Linked DNA regions of Flectobacillus major DSM 103. The protein of the gene in region 1 interacts with the protein of each later gene in a pairwise test. Links are inferred from orthologs where the notes say so. Each region holds a gene or a part of one and is shown on either strand. Other genes may lie near its edges. The genes, in order: FLEMA_RS75680 and FLEMA_RS0104430.

Evidence for each region.
Region 2: the proteins of FLEMA_RS75680 (region 1) and FLEMA_RS0104430 interact in binary tests that used the Escherichia coli proteins (3 or more experiments, as listed by UniProt). The link is inferred for Flectobacillus major DSM 103 from one-to-one orthologs.

The regions. Positions count from the first base shown.
Region 1 is NZ_KE386491.1:5,421,800-5,431,668, forward strand. The notes cover bases 4,313-7,049. They hold FLEMA_RS75680 (diacylglycerol/lipid kinase family protein), read left to right. Parts: upstream 4,313-5,114; coding sequence 5,115-5,984; downstream 5,985-7,049. Other genes in these bases: FLEMA_RS0165795 (YybH family protein), read right to left, coding at 4,338-4,769; FLEMA_RS75685 (translation initiation factor), read left to right, coding at 5,998-6,339; scpA (methylmalonyl-CoA mutase), read right to left, coding at 6,508-7,049. In the rest of the region: accC (acetyl-CoA carboxylase biotin carboxylase subunit), read right to left, coding at 1-1,374; FLEMA_RS75665 (hypothetical protein), read right to left, coding at 1,528-1,884; FLEMA_RS75670 (aminotransferase class I/II-fold pyridoxal phosphate-dependent enzyme), read left to right, coding at 2,214-3,482; FLEMA_RS0165785 (BF3379 family histone-like protein), read left to right, coding at 3,633-3,812; FLEMA_RS0165790 (MaoC family dehydratase), read right to left, coding at 3,870-4,274; more of scpA, read right to left, coding at 7,050-8,631; FLEMA_RS0165855 (methylmalonyl-CoA mutase family protein), read right to left, coding at 8,719-9,869. UniProt on the Escherichia coli protein: In vitro phosphorylates phosphatidylglycerol but not diacylglycerol; the in vivo substrate is unknown.
Region 2 is NZ_KE386491.1:615,683-627,655, reverse strand. The notes cover bases 4,605-7,485. They hold FLEMA_RS0104430 (citrate synthase), read left to right. Parts: upstream 4,605-5,349; coding sequence 5,350-6,621; downstream 6,622-7,485. Other genes in these bases: FLEMA_RS75885 (septal ring lytic transglycosylase RlpA family protein), read left to right, coding at 6,963-7,485; pepT (peptidase T), read right to left, coding at 4,605-4,977. Outside these bases: FLEMA_RS67490 (DUF5672 family protein), read right to left, coding at 1-543; polA (DNA polymerase I), read right to left, coding at 681-3,512; more of pepT, read right to left, coding at 3,730-4,604; more of FLEMA_RS75885, read left to right, coding at 7,486-8,015; FLEMA_RS0104420 (S9 family peptidase), read left to right, coding at 8,188-10,332; FLEMA_RS0104415 (kojibiose hydrolase), read right to left, coding at 10,515-11,973.

The DNA.
Region 1 (9,869 bases):
GGCATCAGGAAGGCTATCCAATACTTCAGGAGTATAGTAAAGGCTGATAAAACGTGTATCGAAATTACCAGAAAGGAAAGCTTCGTGCTGTAGCACAAATTTACAGAAAGGTAAGGTTGTTTGGATACCCGATATTTTGTATTCGTCAATGGCACGAATCATTTTATCGATAGCCTCTTGGCGATCTTTGCCATAAGTAATAAGTTTGGCAATCATTGGGTCATAATAAATAGGAATAGCCATACCTTGTTCCATTCCATCATCTACTCTCACCCCATTACCTTGTGGCCTTACATAAGTATGCAAAGTACCAACATCGGGTAAGAAGTTATTGCGAGGGTCTTCGGCACAAACACGACACTCTACTGCATGGCCATGAATTTGTAAATCCTCTTGCTTAAACGAAATCGGGTGTCCCTCAGCTATGCGAATCATCTCTTTTACTAAATCTACACCAGTGATAAGTTCAGTAACAGGGTGTTCAACTTGCAAACGGGTATTCATTTCTAGGAAATAAAAGTCCAATTTTTCATCTACAATAAACTCGACCGTACCAGCTCCATAATAGTTACAAGCACGAGCTACGTTTACGGCACATTGCCCCATTGCTTCACGGATTTCGGGTGTTAATACAGCCGAGGGGGCTTCTTCAACTACCTTTTGGTGACGACGTTGTACCGAGCATTCACGCTCGAATAAATGAACGATATTGCCATGTTTGTCGCCCAATACCTGAATTTCGATATGTTTTGGCGAAGTAATGTATTTTTCAACAAATACCGCTCCATTCCCAAAAGATGTAATTGCTTCAGAAACGGCACGGTCCATTTGTTCGTCAAATTCCTCTTCATTCTCAACAACCCTCATACCTTTTCCACCACCACCTGCCGATGCTTTGATTAAAACAGGATAGCCAATTTCTTTTGATTTTTGCTTGGCTACCTCACGGTCGGTAACGGCATCTGGTGTACCTGGCACCATCGGAATATTGTATTTGGCTACCGTGTGTTTCGACGAGAGTTTGTCGCCCATCACCTCGATACTTTCGGGCGAAGGGCCAATAAATAGTAAGCCAGCATCAGTGACTTTTTTACAAAAGGCTGCATTTTCAGACAAAAAACCATAGCCAGGGTGAATAGCATCGACGTTGAGGTCTTTACAAATCTGAATAATTTTGTCGCCTAACAAATAAGATTGATTGGAAGGAGGAGGTCCAACACATACGGCTTCATCGGCAAATTTTACGTGTGGAGCCAGTCTGTCAGCTTCCGAGTAAATAGCTACAGTTTTGATACCCATTTCACGTGCTGTTCTCATAACACGCAAAGCTATTTCGCCACGATTGGCTACTAGGAGTTTATGGATTTTTCTCATTAATTATTGGTTTCTTCGATTTTGTTTTGTGAAAAAATTAAATACTTAATTGATGAGTGCAAAGTTAAAATGTTAAATAATTGATTATCATACTAATAAATACAATTAAATACCTAAACTTGCACGATTACTTAATATATTGATAGAAAATAACTAGCGATTTTTGTTAAAAATAGCTTTCATCGTTTCTGACATAGCAATTAGGTCATGAATTTTGTTTCTAGCCAAACGCATAACATGAATGTCGTTTTGATGACTAACCTCAAGGTCGAAGTACCGCCACAAATAAATCATATCGTTGATATGATTGGGAAAATCTTGTATATAATACATCACAAACTGTTTTTCCTGTGCTTGTGCTGTAAAAATAATCAAATACAAATCTTCGTCTTTGAGAATAGCCTTGAGTTGACTTTTAGAAAACTCTCTTGGCATTTCATTATTATCGACTAAAAAATCGATGATAAAACCTTGGTCGTGACACACAAATAGGTTTGTTGTTAAGCCCATAATTCATTTTGTATTTTTCTAAGAAGTAGATAACTTGAAATCTTACAATTGAATAAAAGTACGCCAAAATCTAATTTTTATACAAGTTATAAAACGATTCTTAAATTATACATTTAGCGTAAAAACTTCTTGAAATATTGCAAGCAATAGGCAAAAGTAGACTTGTTATTCTTTGTTTAGTGCAATATTTGGCAGATACAAAATAATACCTTAACTTTGAGATTATTTTAAGATTTTCATGGCAAGATTACTTTATCAAGTTTGATGAAAAACAATAAATGCTGTGAAGATTTTTGGCATTATTCATAAATCTAAAACAAAGATATAAAGTGGATATTTTTGAGAAAGTCGTTAACAACATGGGGCCGCTTGGTTCTTACCACAAGATTGGTCACCACTATTTTTCATTTCCTAAGTTGACAGGAGAACTAGGACCTTATATGAATTTCAATGGCAAGCGTATGCTTAACTGGTCGTTGAATAACTATTTAGGCTTAGCCAATCATCCAGAGGTTCGTGAGGCCGACGCTCAAGCAAGTGCTGACTACGGTTTGGCGTATCCAATGGGTGCAAGAATGATGTCGGGTAACTCTGATTTACACGAAGAGTTTGAGCGTCAATTGGCCGAATTTGTAGGAAAAGAAGATGCCTTTTTATTGAACTATGGGTATCAAGGGGTTATGTCAATTATCGAATGTATGGTTGACCACCGCGATGTCATTGTTTATGATGCCGAATGTCATGCTTGTTTGATTGATGGTATTCGTTTGCACAAAGCCAAAATGGGAACTTATTACAAGTTTAACCATAATGATATGGCTTCGTTACGCAAAAACTTGGAGCGTGCTACTAAAAAAGTAGCCGAAACGGGTGGTGGTATCTTAGTTATTACTGAAGGCGTTTTTGGTATGTCGGGCAAAGTAGGTTCGTTGGACGAAATCGTGGCAATGAAGCAAGATTTTAATTTTAGAATCTTGGTTGACGATGCTCATGGATTTGGTACAATGGGGGCTAATGGCCGTGGAGTACACGAACACCTTAATTGTATTGAAGGTATTGATTTATACTTCTCTACTTTTGCCAAATCAATGGCTGCTATTGGTGCATTTGTAGCTGCTCCAAAAGAAATTATCATGTTTTTGAAATACAATATGCGTTCACAAACTTATGCTAAGGCTCTTCCTATGCCTTATGTAATTGGTGGAATGAAGCGTTTGGAATTGATTAAAAAACACCCTGAATTGCGTGAAAAATTGTGGGAAAATGTACGTGCCTTACAAGATGGATTCCGTAAAAGAGGTTTTGATATTGGAGACACCACTTCGCCAGTAACACCAGTGTTTTTACATGGTGAATATGATGTTCTTATTGCTACTTCATTAATTAGAGATTTACGTGAAAATATGGGTATATTCTGCTCTATCGTGGTTTATCCAGTAGTTCCAAAAGGACAAATCATGTTGCGTATCATTCCTACAGCGTCACATTCACTTGAAGATGTAGAGTATACAATGGACCAGTTTGAGGTTATCCAAAAGCGTTTAGCTGAAGGGGTTTATAAAGCTCAAGCTGAAGAATATAAAGCTGTATTAGCATAATTTTAATACGTTTTTGTGCTATTTCCTTCTTTTTTTCTAAAAAGAATTTGCAACATCTTGGAAATTGACTATATTTCGGCTGTAAAAAATGCGTACAGGACTCGTATGAGCCATTTTAACCATTTATCCAACCTAAATCCAATTACAAATATGAGCAGATTCTCAGAAGTAAAAGACTTGATTTTGTCCTTAGAGGGTGACTTTGAAAAATTCTATGAAAAAGGAAATCAAGCAGCAGGAACTCGTGTAAGAGGTGGTATGCAAGCATTAAAAACTTTGGCACAAGAAATTCGTACTGAAGTTCAGAACTTGAAAAACGAAACTAAATAATTTTTTAAGTCAAAAAAAAGGCTAGAGATATTCTAGCCTTTTTTTATGCTTTATTGCCTAGAAATGGTCTTTATTCATAATAGTAGCAAGGCCATCGGTAGTTTTTTTGCCAGTGGCTACATCCATTATTTCGCATTTAATATCGGCAATGTGTTTGGCTTCGTCGATATTGATTACCGTAAAAACTGCTTCGTAATCGGTATCTACAAACATTGGCCGTTTATATTCTGATACTTGCTTGAGGTAAACACTTCCATAACCAGGAAATTCAGTACCCATTATTTTTGAAAAAATACTAGAAGCCAATGCTCCATGAATAATCGGACGTTTGAATTGGGTTGTAGCAGCAAATTCGGCATCGAGGTGCAATGGATTGTTGTCGCCTGATACTTTTGCGAATAAAATTACGTCATCTTGGGTAAATGAAAACTTATGACGATAAACTGTGTTAAGAGCAATCATGTAAATGGAATTAATAGTTGAGTTTGCAAAGATACTTTTCTAGCCAATAACCTGCTAACGAAATTAAGAAGAATGGTCGGCCACAATCACCCATTGTTTATTGATTTTTCGCCAAAGTAAGGTATAATGCCCTCCAATATCACCTTTTTCGGGTCTGGTAAGTGCCCATTTCCCTACAAGAAAACATACAGTTGGTGACTGAAATTCTACTTTAATAATGGTGAATTTTAGCGTACCCATTGCCGATTTGTCGGGATAATTTTTTTTGTAACTCTCCAACGTTTTTTGATAACCATACGTCACCCCCGATTTGCCAATGTACATTAGCGAGTCGGATTCCCAATAGCCTTTCATAAAGGTAGTTACGTCGCCGTTATTCCAAGCTTGGGTTTGTCGCTCAAGAATATCCAGAATTGTTTTTTTATCTTGATTGGTTTGAGATAAAGCATTCAAACTCATTAGTAAAAGGATAAAAGAGAGAAATCGTTTTTTCATAAGAAGAATCTGTAATTGTGATGAAAGAATAATGTATAACACCGATAATAATTATAAGAATAGACCAATACATCCCTCAAAATTTAGTAGTTTTGGGAATATATATTTGACTTTACCTAAAGGTAATTATTTTTATGAAATTCAAAGAATTTGTAGAGAAATACAAGGATTATTATTTGGTAGATGGATTGATGTACTTATCGTTTATCTTGATGATAGTAATAATGTTTATTTTTTTTAGTTAATATCGCCCTTAATTACTTCCGAGTTTTCAGAAGAATAGAGCTATTTCTAAGAAATTATGGATGAAATAGACAACAAAATGAATAACGGAGAACTGCTTATATGATTTGGTTTGTATTGAATCCTAAGTCTGGCACTACGACCCCAGCACGAAAAAATAAAATTATACAGAGTATCAACAAACAGGCAAATTGTCAATTAATATTAACGGAGTATCCAGGCCATGCTACCGAAATTGCAACTCGGGCTGTACAACAGGGTATAGAAAAAGTTGTGGCAGTAGGAGGTGATGGTACTGTTAATGAAGTAGCTCGTGGTTTGATAGGCTCTGAAACGGCTTTGGGTATCATTCCAATTGGTTCTGGAAACGGATTGGCACGACACCTGAATATTCCCTTGAAATTAGATAAGGCGATTTCATTTGCTATTCAGCAAGGTACTACTCGTATTGACTCGTGTTTTGTTAATGATATTCCCTTCTTTTGTACAGCAGGAGTAGGCTTTGATGCTTTTGTAGCCAATGAGTTTGCTCAACAAGATTCGAGAGGCTTAAAAACCTATGCCAAAATGTCGTTGAAGTCGTTTCGGACTTATAAACCCGAATCTTACCGAATAGCTCATCAAGGTCATGAATATGCTAAAATGGCATTTTCAATTACCTTTGCCAATGCTACACAATATGGTAACAACGCTATGATTTCGCCCAAATCGCAAATTGATGATGGTTTGATTGATTTGGTGGTTTTGAAACCCTTTCCATTTGGAGCAGCTCCAATAATTGGTGTTAGGTTGTTTAGAGGTACTTTGCCCAATTCTAGGTATATTGATATGGAGGTGTCGGAGGAATATAGTCTAAAATCTGAAAAGCCATTATTGATTCATTTTGATGGCGAACCTTTACAATTAGATACCAATGAAATAAAAATTTCAGTTAAGCCAAAATCGCTCAAAGTTGTTGGCGGCTTGATATAATACGATTAATAGTATGTCAAAAAATAAGAAAATCCCTTTGGGGGTGGTATATTCTACTAATCCTGAGTTTGAATATGCTTTTGAAGAAAAAGAAGCTGTAGCTACTTTGCCTGCAAATCAGCAAAATTTGAAGGTTTTGTTAGATAAAAAAGCTAGAGCAGGAAAACAGGTAACGCTTATTACGGGTTTTGTAGGAAGTGACGACGACTTGGAAGCACTTGGCAAGAAACTCAAAAACCTATGTGGTTGTGGTGGCTCTGTGAAAGATGGAGAAGCTATTCTACAAGGCGATTTTAGAGAAAAAGTATTGAACTGGTTACTCCAACAAGGTTATAAAGCTAAGAAAGTCGGTTAATAAAAACATAAGTTATCTCGAATTTTAGATCAAATAGGGCGGTCAAAATTAGTTTTTCGACCGCCCTATTTGGTTAATAGCACGATAGTCCACCTCTTGAATCTCAATAAATACAATTAAGAGGTCTCTATTGTAAATTATCCCAAAATTCAGGATGACTCATGTTTACTACTCCATTAGTTCTTTCAAGATTTTTTGTGCTGCAATCGAAATAATTGTACCCGGTCCAAAAACACCTTTTACACCTGCATTGTATAGATAGTCATAATCTTGAGCAGGAATTACCCCACCCGCTACTACCATAATGTCGTCTCTACCTAATTTTTTGAGTTCGGCAATTAGTTCTGGAATTAAGGTTTTATGACCTGCTGCCAAGCTTGATGCTCCTACGATATGTACATCGTTTTCGGCAGCTTGTTTGGCTACTTCTTCGGGCGTTTGGAAAAGAGGCGTAATATCTACATCAAAGCCCAAGTCGGCAAAACTGGTTGCAATTACTTTTGCCCCACGGTCATGGCCATCTTGTCCCATTTTGGCCACCATAATACGAGGTCTGCGACCTTCCTGTTTCGCAAACGCATCTGCCATTTCTTTGGCAATTCTAAAGTTTTCGTCGTCTGTCACTTCTGCTGAATATACTCCTGAAATTGAACGAATAATAGCCTTATGACGGCCATATACTTTCTCTAAGGCCATCGAAATCTCACCTAAAGTAGCACGTTCGCGGGCTGCATCAACGGCCAAGGCTAGTAAGTTGTCATTTTGTTGTTGGGCTGCATTGGTGAGTTTTTCAAGAGCGGCGGCTACTTTTTCCGAATTTCGTTGGGCTTTTATATGCTCTAATCGTTCTATTTGTGAAAGCCTAACCGCTTGGTTATCTACTTCCAAAATCTCAATAGCTGTTTCTTCTTTCAGTTTATATTTATTAACCCCAACAATAATATCTTTTCCCGAATCAATCCTTGCTTGTTTACGAGCTGCAGCCTCTTCGATTCTCATTTTAGGCAAACCTGTTTCAATAGCTTTAGCCATTCCGCCCAAACTTTCTACTTCCTCAATCAAACTCCATGCTTTATTAACTAACTCTTTGGTAAGGTATTCTATATAATATGAACCACCCCAAGGGTCAACGACACGGGTAATATTAGTTTCATTTTGAAGAAACAGTTGTGTATTGCGGGCAATTCTAGCTGAAAAATCGGTTGGGAGAGCAATAGCTTCATCTAGCGAATTGGTATGTAAGCTTTGGGTATGCCCCAAAGCCGCTGCCATGGCCTCTACGCAAGTTCGGGTTACGTTGTTGAAAGGGTCTTGTTCGGTAAGCGACCATCCCGAAGTTTGGCAGTGAGTTCTCAATGCCAATGATTTAGCATTTTTAGGATTAAATTGTTTGACAATTTTAGCCCAAAGCAACCTGCCAGCACGCATTTTGGCAATTTCCATAAAATGGTTCATGCCTATAGCCCAGAAAAACGATAAACGAGGGGCAAAGTTATCGACATCTAAGCCTGCCGCAATACCTGTACGAAGGTATTCGAGGCCATCGGCAAGGGTATAGGCCAATTCTAAGTCGGCAGTAGCACCAGCTTCTTGCATGTGGTAGCCAGAAATAGAAATAGAATTGAATTTTGGCATATTCTGAGCCGTATATTCAAAAATATCGGCAATAATACGCATCGAAGGAATGGGCGGATAGATATAGGTATTCCGCACCATAAATTCTTTTAGAATATCATTTTGAATTGTTCCTGATAGTTTGTCAGCAGCAACGCCCTGTTCTTGGGCTGCTACAATATAAAAAGCCATGATAGGCAATACTGCCCCGTTCATGGTCATAGATACCGACATTTGGTCGAGGGGAATTTGGTCGAAGAGTATTTTCATATCTTCAACCGAATCGATGGCTACACCAGCTTTTCCAACATCGCCAGTTACACGTGGGTGGTCAGAGTCGTAGCCTCGGTGAGTGGCCAAGTCGAAGGCTACCGAAAGCCCTTTTTGACCTGCTGCTAAGTTGCGTCGATAAAAAGCATTAGATTCTTCGGCCGTCGAGAATCCTGCATATTGGCGAACGGTCCAAGGCTGTTGTACATACATGGTCGAATAAGGACCACGCAAATAGGGGGGAAGCCCTGCCGCAAAACCAAGATGTTGAGCATCGTTCAAATCAACTTGGGTAAAATACGGTTTTACAGGAATTCCTTCGGGAGCTTTCCAAAATTTTGCTGAAGTTGGCTGAATATCCTGAACAGTTCCTTCCTGAAGGCGAATATTTGAAAGATTAGGTTTCATAAAATCAACAAATTGAATACTTGGTTTTAGTCATGAATAGTACCTTTTGAGGAGCTATTCTCTTTTGTTTTGTTATGGAGAAATATACTAAGCTTGCTCAATCACTTCGGACAAGCGAAGGTTGGGCAATAAGGCAAAATTGCTAGCCGATACCTGAGTTTTGGGTTGATAAATAAAAGGTTTTTCGTCGGCTCTAAACTTGTTTACACCAATCATAATGGCTTTTCCTAGCTGAATATTACTAGCTCTACGTTCTTGATTAGTAGCAATTTGCTTTTGTATCCATTCCTGCTCGAAAGCCTTAATAGAACCACCAAGTTGGCTAATTTCTTGTAATAAAGCAAACGATTTTTCGGCAATAGCAAAAGTGAGGTTTTCGAGATAATAGCTGCCTGCCGAAGGGTCAATCACTTTGTCGAGGTATGATTCCTCTTTTAGAATAGTTGAAATATTGCGGGCAATTCGTTGTCCAAAATCATCATCTTGCTCGTAAGTAGCATTATAAGCATGTATACTTAGGGCATCGCAGCCACCAATAATTGCCGACATCGCCTCGGTGGTAGCTCGTAGCATATTGGTGTTGGGGGTAAGAGCCGCATCGAAATACGCCGATGTTTTGCACTGAATTGAAATCGGTAAAGGACTATTTTCGTATCCATAGCCTTCCGACAACACCTTGCTCCAAAGGTATTTGAATGCCCGTATTTTGGCAATTTCAGCAAAATAATCAGTCCCAACAGCCAACGAAAATTCTAGCTTTTGTACAATTTGGCTTAATTCCAAGCCCAGATTGGTAAGTTGGTCGATAGCTTCAATAGTATTGGCCAATGTAAATGCTACCTCCTGTATGATATTGGCTCCAGCGTTGTGAAACACTTCGCTTGAAAGATGCACCACCTTAAATTGAGGGTGATTTTGTACTTTTCTAATAGAGTCGGCCAAACGACCCCATGCCAAATCATCTATTTTACCCGATTGCATCCAGTGAGACAGTAAATCATCTTGTACGCCTCCTTTCATAAGATAAGGGATGAGTTTTTCTAAAGTATCGATCACTTCATGGCCTTGCGATTGTACTTTGAAATAAATTGGCGTATCGGAAAGTTTGATATGATTGAGTAATATTTTGAAATCAACAGCTGTTACTAATCGGCTACCAAAGTCGATAATAAGGCTATTTGCCCCCTGATTAAGGGCATTGATACAGCGTAAATTTGTGCTTTTTTCGTCAGATAATG
Region 2 (11,973 bases), 4.8 Mb from region 1 along the record:
TACCTTCAAAAAGGCACTCACTTTTCTGAGCGAAAAGCCTCCATTGCCTACGCTATTTTGTAAGATAATCTCTTTGGGCGTAATACCGTCTTCTTTGGTGAGTCCCAAAACTGTCGCTATTTTCTTTTTTATATTAAACCGTATTTCGTCTAATGGCGACGTAAACTCCCAATCTCTCAACCAGGGTGCACCAATATAATCATACCCTTTTTGACACCATTCTGTTAATTGATCGCTAAAAATGTAGGCATCTAACTGATAAATTAAAATATATTCAAAATCTACAAATCGCTGATAAAATTCTGACGACATCATCAGTCGGTTATACGCCTGAATATCAGCAAAATACATAGACGGGAAATTTTCAACACTCAAATTGTCATATTGTACCAACAAAGCCGACAAATCCAAATGCTCAGGTTTTGCGATTATCATAGGGTGGTTTTTCAATACTGAGACACAGCGTTCAAGCGACCTCCTTTCGCCATTGCTTAGCACCGCTTTGTACATTGGAATCACTACTGCAACCTCTTTTTTCAACATAAATATCAATGATTAAACAAGCTCGAAAATCGACTCATTGTTATTTCCAAATCTTCGTGCTTGCTAATGTACGTTAATACTGATTTTTGAATCCTACAAGTCCTAATTAAGACTTGTAAGGTTACGACATTGTCGGATTAGTGAGCCTCTAACCAATTGGCACCAAGCCCAATACCAGTTTCCATTTTTACAGGAAACTCAATAGCATGAATCATAAGGTTATTGACATTTTCTTTGAGCAAGTCTATTTCCGAAATATGTGCATCAAAAACCAATTCATCATGTACTGTCAAAATCATGCGTGACTTGAGTTTTTCTTTTTTGATAAAATTATTCACCTTTATCATAGCCACTTTTATCATGTCGGCTGCCGAGCCTTGAATAGGAGCATTGATAGCGTTCCGTTCGGCAAAACCGCGTTCTACCATATTCTGAGCGTTAATATCTCGGAGGTAACGCCTTCTGCCTAAGACCGTTTCGACATAGCCCATATCACGAGCTTTGATCACCGCCGAATCCATGTATTTTTTGATAGATGGAAACTCACGCCAATAGCTATCTATAATTTCTTTGGCTTCGGTACGAGAAATATCTATTTGTTGTGACAATCCAAATGCCGAAACACCATAAATAATACCAAAGTTAACCGTTTTGGCTTTTCTACGCATATCTGGCGTTACTTCGTCGAGGCTTACATTAAACACTTTGGCAGCAGTAGTAGCGTGAATGTCACGTCCCTGATTAAAAGCCTCTATCATAGATTCGTCCTGAGCAAAAGCCGCCATAATACGCAATTCTATTTGCGAATAATCGGCCGACAATATCTGAAACTCTTCATTACGAGGAATAAACGCCTTTCTGATTTCACGCCCACGAGGGGTTCTTATCGGAATATTCTGTAAGTTGGGATTGGTACTCGACAAACGCCCTGTTACAGCCACGGCCTGATTAAAAGAAGTATGAATACGTCCTGTTCGTGGCGAAATCAGCAAAGGGAGGGCATCAACATAAGTGGACTTTAGCTTTTGTAATTCTCTGAAATCCAAAATCTTACGAGCAATTTCATGTTCACCTTCGAGTTTCGACAAAATTTCTTCGCCCGTCATATATTGCCCTGTTTTGGTTTTTTTGGCCTTAGGGTCTAGTTTAAGCTTTTCAAAAAGCACCTCCCCTAATTGTTTGGGCGAACCAATATTAAAATCAACTCCAGCCAGTTCAAATACACGGTCTTGTACTACACGCATATCGCTTTCAAGGGTTTTGGACATATCTGCCAAAAACTCGGTATCAATACGAATACCCTCTAGCTCGATATCGGTAAGCACCTGTGTAAGGGGCATTTCTACCTCCTCAAACAATTTGATGGCACTTGTACTTTCAGCTAAAATAGGATGTAGCTTTTGTTTTAACTGAAGAGTAATATCAGCATCTTCGGCAGCATATTCTTTGATTTTTTCAAAGTCAACATCACGCATATTGCCTTGCTTTGCTCCTTTTTTTCCGATGAGTTCTTCAATAGATACTGGCGTATAATTCAAAAAATCTTCTGCCAAAATATCCATATTATGGCGTTTGTCTGGCTCGATAAGGTAATGTGCCAGCATAGTATCGTAGAGTTTTCCTTTTACCGAAACACCGTATTGCTGCAAAACCATCAAGTCATATTTAATATTTTGAGCTATTTTTTCGATACTTTCATTTTCAAATACAGGCTTAAATTCATTCAAAATCGCCTGAGCATCTTCTCTATTTTCGGGAATAGGCACATAAAATGCTTCGCCAGCACGATAGGCAAAAGCCAAACCTACCAATTCAGCTTCTACGGCATCGATATTGGTGGTTTCGGTATCAAAACAAAGGCTATCTTGAATACTCAGAAAATGCACTAAGTTTTGTCTGAGTTCGGGCGTATTAATTAAGTGATATTCATGAACGGTATTATGAATATTGCCTTTGGTTGCAAGCTCAACGCTTGGACTGCTCAAAGGCAAGGTTTTTTCTTGTACCAAGCTACCAAACAAGTCCATCTGACCACTGGCCTGAGCTTTGGCGGCTTTGGGCGAAGTTTCTTCTTTTGGCGTAACAGCCTCGGTGTCTTCACCTAACATTCTTTTGCGAAGCGTTCTAAACTCCAGTTCGTCCAATAATGCCGAAAGAGCATCTTTATTCACTTCCGACATACGCAGATCGTCTTCGATGAAATCAATTGGTACTTCACACAATATTGTAGCCAACTCTTTAGACAAAAGCCCTTGCTGAGCAAAGTTGATTACATTTTCCTTTTGTTTACCTTTTAGTTTATCAACATTGGCAATCAAGTTTTCGACCGAGCCATACTCCTCAATAAGTTTCTGAGCGGTTTTTTCTCCAATGCCAGGAATACCAGGGATATTATCGACAGCATCACCCATAAGGCCAAGAATATCAATTACTTGATCAACACTTTTGATACCCCATCGTTCACAAATTTCGGCAGGCCCCAATACCTCTACCCCTTTTCCCATAAAGGCAGGTTTATACATTTTGATACGTTCCTCTACCAACTGGCCATAATCTTTATCGGGAGTCATCATATACACCTCTATATCGTCGTGTTCACGCACAGCCCTTTTGGCAATAGTACCAATAACATCGTCGGCCTCGTAGCCATCCATGATAAGCTTTGGAATATTCATGGCATCTAAAAGGCGTTTTACATACGGAATAGCCACAGTAATATCTTCGGGTTGTTCTTGTCGCTGAGCCTTATATGCCTCAAACTGAATATGTCGAAAAGTTGGCTTAGGCGTATCAAAAGCTACCCCGATGTGTGTTGGTTTTTCTTTTGCCAAAATCTCAAGCAAAGTATTAGTAAAACCAAACACAGCACTTGTATTCAAGCCCTTAGAGGTGATTCTAGGCGTTTTCTGGAACGCAAAATGGGCTCGATATATCAACGCCATTGCGTCGAGAAGAAACAGTTTTTTCATAAAGAAAGGTAATTAATAATGCGTGTTGAATAAAACTTTCTGACAATCAACACTTTTACATGACCGATTGATATACGTATTATCATAAAATCAGTCACTTATAGATTCTCATCACCGCTGCTATCTGAGCTACAGAGCTAGCAGGCTAAAATTTCATTTCCCAAAAATACCAAAATCTGACGGGAGTAATACATAAAAAAGGCTAACAAGTTTTTCATTAGGCTTTTTCTTCCCAAACACGACAAATATTAACAATCGTTTCTACGGCCTTTTCCATGTCTTGTACCGAAACCCATTCATGTTTGCCATGAAAAGCATGTTCGCCTGCAAAAATATTAGGGCAAGGCAAACCCATAAACGACAAGCGAGAACCATCTGTACCTCCACGAATACTCATTTGTTTGGCCTTGATACCACTTCTTTCGATACCCTCAATGGCATTTTGAATAACAGAGGGGTATTGGTCGAGTATTACTTTCATATTGCGGTATTGCTCGTGTACTTCAAAAGTAGCCTTCGAGTTGGGATACGACAGCAGTACCTCGTCCATAATATTTTTCAAAATAGCTTCATGAGCCTGCAAAGCACTATCAGTAAAATCACGAATAATAAACGACACTTCGGCTTGTTCTACCGCCCCCGATATTCCTACAGGATGAATAAAGCCTTCTTTCCCTTCGGTGGTTTCGGGCGAAAGTTTTTCTTGGGGCAAATTGGCCACAATTTGAGCTGCAATTTTCAAAGCACTTTCCATTTTGCCCTTGGCAAATCCCGGATGTTGACTAACCCCTGTAATTTTTATGATAACGCCATCGGCCGAAAAAGTCTCATCTTCCAGCGAGCCAAGTGTTTCACCATCAATGGTATAACCATAATCAGCCCCTAGTTTGGCAAGGTCGACCTTGGCAGTACCTCTACCAATTTCTTCATCGGGCGTGAACAATATTCGTACTTTACCACGTTGTATATTCGGATGCGTCATTAAATAATAGGCTGCATCCATAATTTCGGCAACCCCCGCTTTGTTATCGGCACCCAACAAAGTAGTGCCACTAGCAGTTATAATATCATTACCGATTTGCTCAGCCAAGTCAACATGTTCTTTTAAGCGAATCACCTGAGTGGTGTCGTCGGGTAGCATCAAATCTTGTCCTTGATAATTGGTATGAATAATGGGTTTTACGCCTTGTCCCGAACAATCTGGCGAGGTATCAACGTGCGCACAAAAACACAATACTGGTACATTTTTGGTAGTATTGGCAGGAATCGTGGCATATACATAGCCATATTCGTCGAGTTGGGCATCGGTAATGCCCATTTCTTGCAATTCTTTCACCAATAATTGGCTTAAATGTTTCTGTTTTTCGGTAGAAGGCTGAGTCTCGGAAGCAGGGTTCGACTGGGTGTCAATCTGAACGTATCTTAAAAAACGCTCTGTTACGGTATTTTGATAGTTTATAAGCATTTTATTCAATTTTGAGTATGGTATTTTAAACAAAAATTATAATAAATCAAATTAAAAAGTAGGTATAACTGGCCTCAACAATACGAGTTTTGCAGCGTTTTATTTAATTATTCGTAGAATTTTTATGGCAAAAATTATTTATTTCACAACTTTTAACAAAGGTAATGAAGGTTTCAAATTTCGTGATTATCTTGCATAAACATTCTTTTGGGAATCATTATTAGGTCTAGTAAAATTGTACAATTTATATATGTATCTAAATTTACCAAAGAAACACTAGAGGAATGCCTTGCTAAAGGCAATTTTCAGTAATTTCGCTTCGTCAAAATAAAAACAAATTTTCAAAAGGTTAAGCCAAATAATATATAGGTTATGTCAGATTTTGCAGAACTATCATTAGGTGATAAACGCATTCAGTTGCCTGTTATCACAGGAACTGAAGATGAAAAAGCAATTGATATTGCCAAGCTCCGTGACGAGACAGGTTATATCACAATTGACTCAGGTTACAAGAATACAGGTGCCACAAAAAGTGCCATCACATTTTTGGATGGCGAATTAGGAATTCTTCGTTACAGAGGGTACTCTATCGAAGAATTAGCTGAAAAAGCTACTTTCTTGGAAGTTGCTTATCTCTTGATTTATGGTGAATTGCCTACTGCAGAGCAATATGCCTCGTTTGAGACAGAAATCAAAATGCACACTATCGTCAATGAGGATATGCGTAAGATTTTTGAAGGCTTCCCTGTAAATGCTCACCCAATGGGCGTTTTATCAGCAATGGTATGTGCAATGTCTGCTTTTTACACAGGCGATAAAGCTGGTTCTGACGAGCTTAACATTATCCGTTTGTTGTCAAAAATGCCTTCAATGGCTACTTGGTCTTACAAAAAATCTCAAGGACACCCAATCAACTATCCTAAAAATTCGCTGGATTATTGTTCAAACTTCTTACAAATGATGTTTGCTTTGCCAGTAGAAGACTATACTGTTGACCCTGTGGTTTCTGCGGCATTGAACAAGCTCTTAATTCTTCATGCCGACCACGAGCAAAACTGTTCTACTTCTACAGTTCGCTTGGTGGGTTCGTCACATGCAAGTTTATATGCTTCTATTTCGGCAGGTATCAATGCCCTTTCGGGGCCTCTTCATGGTGGTGCCAACCAAGAGGTAATTGAAATGCTAGAAGCTATCAAAGCTGACGGTGGCGATACAGATAAGTTTATTGCTATGGCAAAAGACAAAACGTCTGGCTTCCGTTTGATGGGCTTTGGCCACCGTGTTTACAAAAACTTCGACCCTCGTGCTAAAATCATCAAAAAAGCAGCAGACGATGTTTTGGCTAAATTAGGTGTAAACGACCCTATTTTGGAAATTGCAAAAAAATTAGAAGAAGCAGCTCTTAACGACCCGTATTTTGTTCAACGCAAGTTATATCCAAACGTTGACTTCTACTCAGGCATTATTTACCGTGCTTTAGGTATTCCTACCAATATGTTTACAGTAATGTTTGCGATTGGTCGTTTGCCAGGTTGGATTGCTCAGTGGAAAGAAATGAAATCAAACAAAGAGCCTATCGGTCGTCCACGTCAAGTATATGTTGGGGCTACTCCTCGCGAGTATGTTGAGATTGCCAACAGATAGAAAGTCTCCATTTTGGCTTTTTCAAGCCAATAATGATATAAAAAAGGGTATGCTTCTTGCTTGAAGCGTACCCTTTTTTCTTATATAAAATTTGGTATTGATGTTTCAAAACTACTATTTCATACTGTTATTAAGAAAAAAGCAAAAGCTAATTTTTTGATAGTCAGATATATAAAATTTTTTATTACCTTTGCAAAATGTTTTCCTTCCTTGGAACGTACTATATAATACCGTAATCCCACATTCAGTGGTGCTTCTTTGTTTCTGTTAAAGTATGCTTATTCTTTCGTGCAAAAGCACATCAAGCGTTTACTTTTTTCAAATATTTAAACCGTAATTCTATGAGGATATTCAAGTATGTATTACTATTTGGCGTTGTGTTGTGGTGTAATTGTCAAGCAAAAGCTCAAGTTGGTGAAAAGTATTATGGCCGAGCCTCTTATTATGCTGACAAATTTCATGGTCGAATGACATCAAGTGGTGAACCCTACAGCCGTGAAGAATACACAGCGGCACATCGAACCCTACCATTCAATACTATTTTGGAAGTTACCAATACTACTAACAACAAAACCGTTGTGGTAAAAGTAAACGACAGAGGGCCTTTTGCTTACAGTCGTGTATTGGATTTATCGTTTGTGGCAGCTCGTGACTTGGAGCTACTAGCCAATGGAGAAGCTGATATTCAAATTAAGGTGATTGCCATGGACAACCCTGCATACGTATTGGCATCGTACGAACCTGGCGCTAAAGGCGATTTTACTCGTGAGTTTCGACAGCATTTGCCCATCAAGTTTGAGATGAAAGATGGCAAAATGATTTTAGATACTGCTTATCAAGCTACGCCTACTGTAGCATCAGCCCCAAAGGTTTTGCCTATTCAAACCAACCAACCTTTGATAGTAGAAACAGCTCCTCAAAAAATATACAATTCGGCCGATTCTAGCCAACAACATAAGTATATTAGGGTAATAAAGGATATTAACGGCAACTATAAAATAGATGCTTCGGGCAATCCTGAAAAAACTACACTAGCAAGCAATACGCCTGCTACTCCTACAGAAAACAATAGCCCTAGCAACTCCAACCGACACGAATACTTAAATGTATACACCGACGCTGAAGGTCGAATCCGTGTGAGTTCTGGCAATACTACCAACAATACCAACTCATTCACTAGCGACCTGCCCTCAAAAGTTTCGGTTACTCCCCAAAAGGAAACAACTATTCTAGCTTCACAAAAAGAGCTTGCTTATACAACCGAAGCCAAACCTGTTGCTGAAAAAACCAAAGAAGTCAATAAGGATACTCCCCAAAAACATTCGTACTTACAAGTAGTACGCGATGCCGATGGCCGAGTTAGGGTAGATACCAAAACACAAAATGATAATTAAAATGGTCTGTTTTCGATTCATTGGTGGAAGAAAATAGGGCTTATAGCGATAAAAAAGGTTGTTTCTACCAAGAAACAACCTTTTTTGTTAGTTTTGTTATTAATAGAATTACCTCTCAATTATCCACACCAAAAGACGTTCTCGTCTTTTTTTAACCAACAACTTCATTAACATGATAAAAAAAATATCAGTCGTATTGCTCGTACTTTCCAATAGTATTTTTGCCCAAACAGGTAAAGATAAGGTATTGGTAACCGACATGACCAAAATCAAACAAGTTGGAGCGGTAAGTATTGCCCCAGATGGAAAAAAAGCAATTTATGCCTTACGTACCAACGAAATTAGCGAAGACAATAAAGGTGAATACGATTACCGTTCGCACCTTTGGCTTACCGACTTCCAAAGTACCAAACAACTCACCCGTGGTACTGAAAGCGTTGGCGGTGCATCGTGGTCGCCCGATGGCAAACAAATTACTTTTGCTCGTGGGGTAAAAGGAAAATCACAGATATTTGTGATGCCCCTCGACGGCGGTGAGGCATTTCAATTAACCGACCTCAAACAAGGGGCTTCAAATCCTACTTTTTCGCCCGATGGTAGCAAGATTTTGTTTTCAGTAGGTGTTTCTCTTTCCGAAATGCTAAAAGATACCTTACTCAATCCTAGCAAATCTTTGCCCTCATGGTCATTTGAAAAAGCTGGATTCAAAAATAACAACTTTCTAAAAGGTGATAAAAAGGTAAAAGCCAATCCAGATGGTAATCTGGAAGAGATTAGAGCCTATTTAGAGAAAGATGTTGCAGACAAAAAAGCAAAAGTATTCAGTCGTCTCAACTTTCAAGGCGAAGCTAGTACCGACCCTGAAATTAGATTTAACTTACTATTTGTTATAGAAGCCAAAGAAGGAGCTAAACCCGTACAAATTACCCGAGGATTTTGGTCGTATAATGCAGCAAACTGGTCGGCCGATGGTAAAAAGATATATGCAGTATCGGGCAAAGATAGCACCCTCCACCCCGACCGAGAACAAAGTACAGCCATTGTATCTATCAATGCCGATGGTACAGGACTCAAGCAACTTATTGCAGAAAAAGGCAGTCAGTTCTCTAATCCAAGTCCTTCGCCCGATGGCAAATGGATAGCATTTACCAAATCTCAACCTAGTTGGTTGGGTTTCAATCAGCTTTATATTGCTAATATCGACGGGGCCAATATTACTCAAATTGTATTTGACCGTGCGTCGGGCAACTTAGAGTGGTCGGATGATGCCAAATACTTGTATTTATCAGCTCCTTCCAACGGAGGAACACCTTTATACAGAGTAGACCTTCAATCGAAAAAAGTAGAACGTCTTACTGATTTTGATTCGGGTGTTACGGCTTTTGATATAGCTAAAGATAAAATCGCTTTTGCCAAAACAGAAGTTAAAAACCCTTCAGAACTATATGTTTCTGACCTTTTGGTAAAAAATCCAGTAAAGGTATCGGCTCATAACGACGATTGGCTCAAAAACAAAGCATTGAGTTTTCCAGAAAAACGCATTTATACCAATTCAAAAGGAATGAAAGTAGAATACTGGATAATGAAACCGTCGCAACTAGAAGCTGGTAAAAAATATCCACTGTTACTTAATATGCACGGTGGCCCAACAGCCATGTGGGGCCCAGGCGAAAGCTCGATGTGGCACGAATTCCAGTATTTTTGCTCGCAAGGATACGGCGTTGTATATGCCAATCCACGTGGCTCGGGAGGGTATGGAAAAGATTTTCAGTTTGCCAATTACCAAGATTGGGGAACAGGCCCAGCCGAAGATGTTTTAGCAGCAGCTACAGATGCCGCTAAAGAAAAATGGGTAGATACCTCACGTCAGGTACTTACTGGAGGCTCGTATGCAGGTTATTTAACGGCTTGGATTGTTGGCCACGACCACCGTTTCAAAGCAGCTTTTGCACAAAGAGGTGTTTATGACCTTACAACTTTTATGGGTGAAGGCAATGCTTGGCGATTAGTCCCTAACTATTTTGGTGGATACCCTTGGGAAGAAGCTATTAAGCCTATTTTGGCACGTGAATCGCCATATTCGTATATCGACAAAATCAAAACGCCATTATTAATTAAACACGGTGAGAACGACCTTCGTACTGGCGTTATCCAAAGCGAAATGATGTATAAATCATTGAAAATCATGGGCAAAGAAGTAGAATATGTTCGTATGCCTGGAGGTACTCATGAGCTTTCAAGAACAGGAAATGTCCGTCAGAAAATAGATAGAATGCTCCGTATCTATGAGTTTTTTGAAAGGTATATTACTAAGTAAATAAACATAAGTCATCCCAAATTTTGGGTTCAAACAAGGCGGTCGAAATTAGTTTTTCGACCGCCTTGTTTGATTAATAGTCAATAAATGCCTAAGAGTTGTGTACTTTTTTTCCAATAAATACTAACAAGAGGTCTTTATTAGAAATTATCCCAAAATGCGGGACGACTCATGTTTTTTGTTTATTTAGTAATATGATAGGTTTTGCGTTGCAAACCTATACCAGTTAGAGTCAGGGATTTCCAGTGTGCTGGTAATTTAATTCCTTTTATTTGTTCTATTCCTCCTTCTCCAATATCCAATCCTCCAAAACCATTGAGTATCGTTTGTAAAAAACCTCCTGCTCCTGTAGCAAAATAGGGGTTTGTACCTCCTGCTGTTTCGGCCAACACCCCAAAAGGTGGTACTTCGTTGGGTTTATAGCTTTTTACTAGCAAATCATAGGCTTTAGGGATATTACCCAAACGAGCATGCAATATAGATAGAATCGCAAACGACATTGCTGGGCCATCGGGCGACATTTTGGCTTCGTAATAATCTAAATCTTTTTTGATTGCCTGATTTTCGGTCACTTGGTGCATCGGATACGCCAACAGATTTACATCGGCTTGCTTAATCATTTCTCCTTTATAAGTGGCGTGTTCGAGGGTAATCCCTTCGGCATTTTTCAGAATAACTAAATTTTTCATAACATCCTCCCAGCGTGGGTCAACATCGATATGCAGCTCGTCGGCGGCTTCTATTGCAAAATCCAATACTTCTTTTACCATTCCATTGGTATAGGCATTATCATCTACATTTTCGGCCCATTCGTCAGCACACACCACATTGATAATATGGTATTTGTTATCTGCTCCTTTTTCAACACGACTTACCCAAAAATCGGCTACTTCTTTTAGCATAGGATACCCTCTGGTTTTTAACCATTCTTTATCGTGGGTTACTTCATAATATTTCCAAAAAGCCCAGCCTACATCGGCGGTAATATGGTGCTGAAAAGGGCCTGTCAAAGCCCACACCGGTGTAGATTCATAGCCTTGATCGTCGGATTCCCAAGGAAACATCACACCTTTATAACCATGTGCTTGGGCATTGTAACGAGCGGCCTCCATTCGCTGAAAACGATATTCGAGCAATGATTTAGCTATTTGGGGCTGCAATAATAAGATTGGGGGAAACATCCAAAGCTCTGTATCCCAAAATACATGTCCATTATAGCCCAAACCCGATAACCCCATAGGCGAAAGGCTATATGCCTGCCCTTCACGACAAAATGAATATAGGTGATACATAGCTAAATGTGTAGCTCTTTGAACGTCGGTATCGCCTTCGATACGAATATCTGATTGCCAAAGCGAAGCCCACGCATTTTTGTGTTTTTGCAACAAACGGTCGTGTTGTTCGAGGGCTGCATAAATGGTCAGACGCTCTGCTTCATTCTGAGCATCGGGCGTATGTTCTGTTGAAATAGTTGATCCTACAATACTAAAAGTATAGGTTTGGCCAGCGTTGAGTTTTTTAGAAAACTTTAATCGATGTAAGCCATAGTCCCATTCTTCATGAATCAAACGTGGCTCTTGCCCTCTAGGTTCTTGAAAAAGAAAAGAATTAGAGGCCGCCAAAGTATGTTTGCCCGTTGGC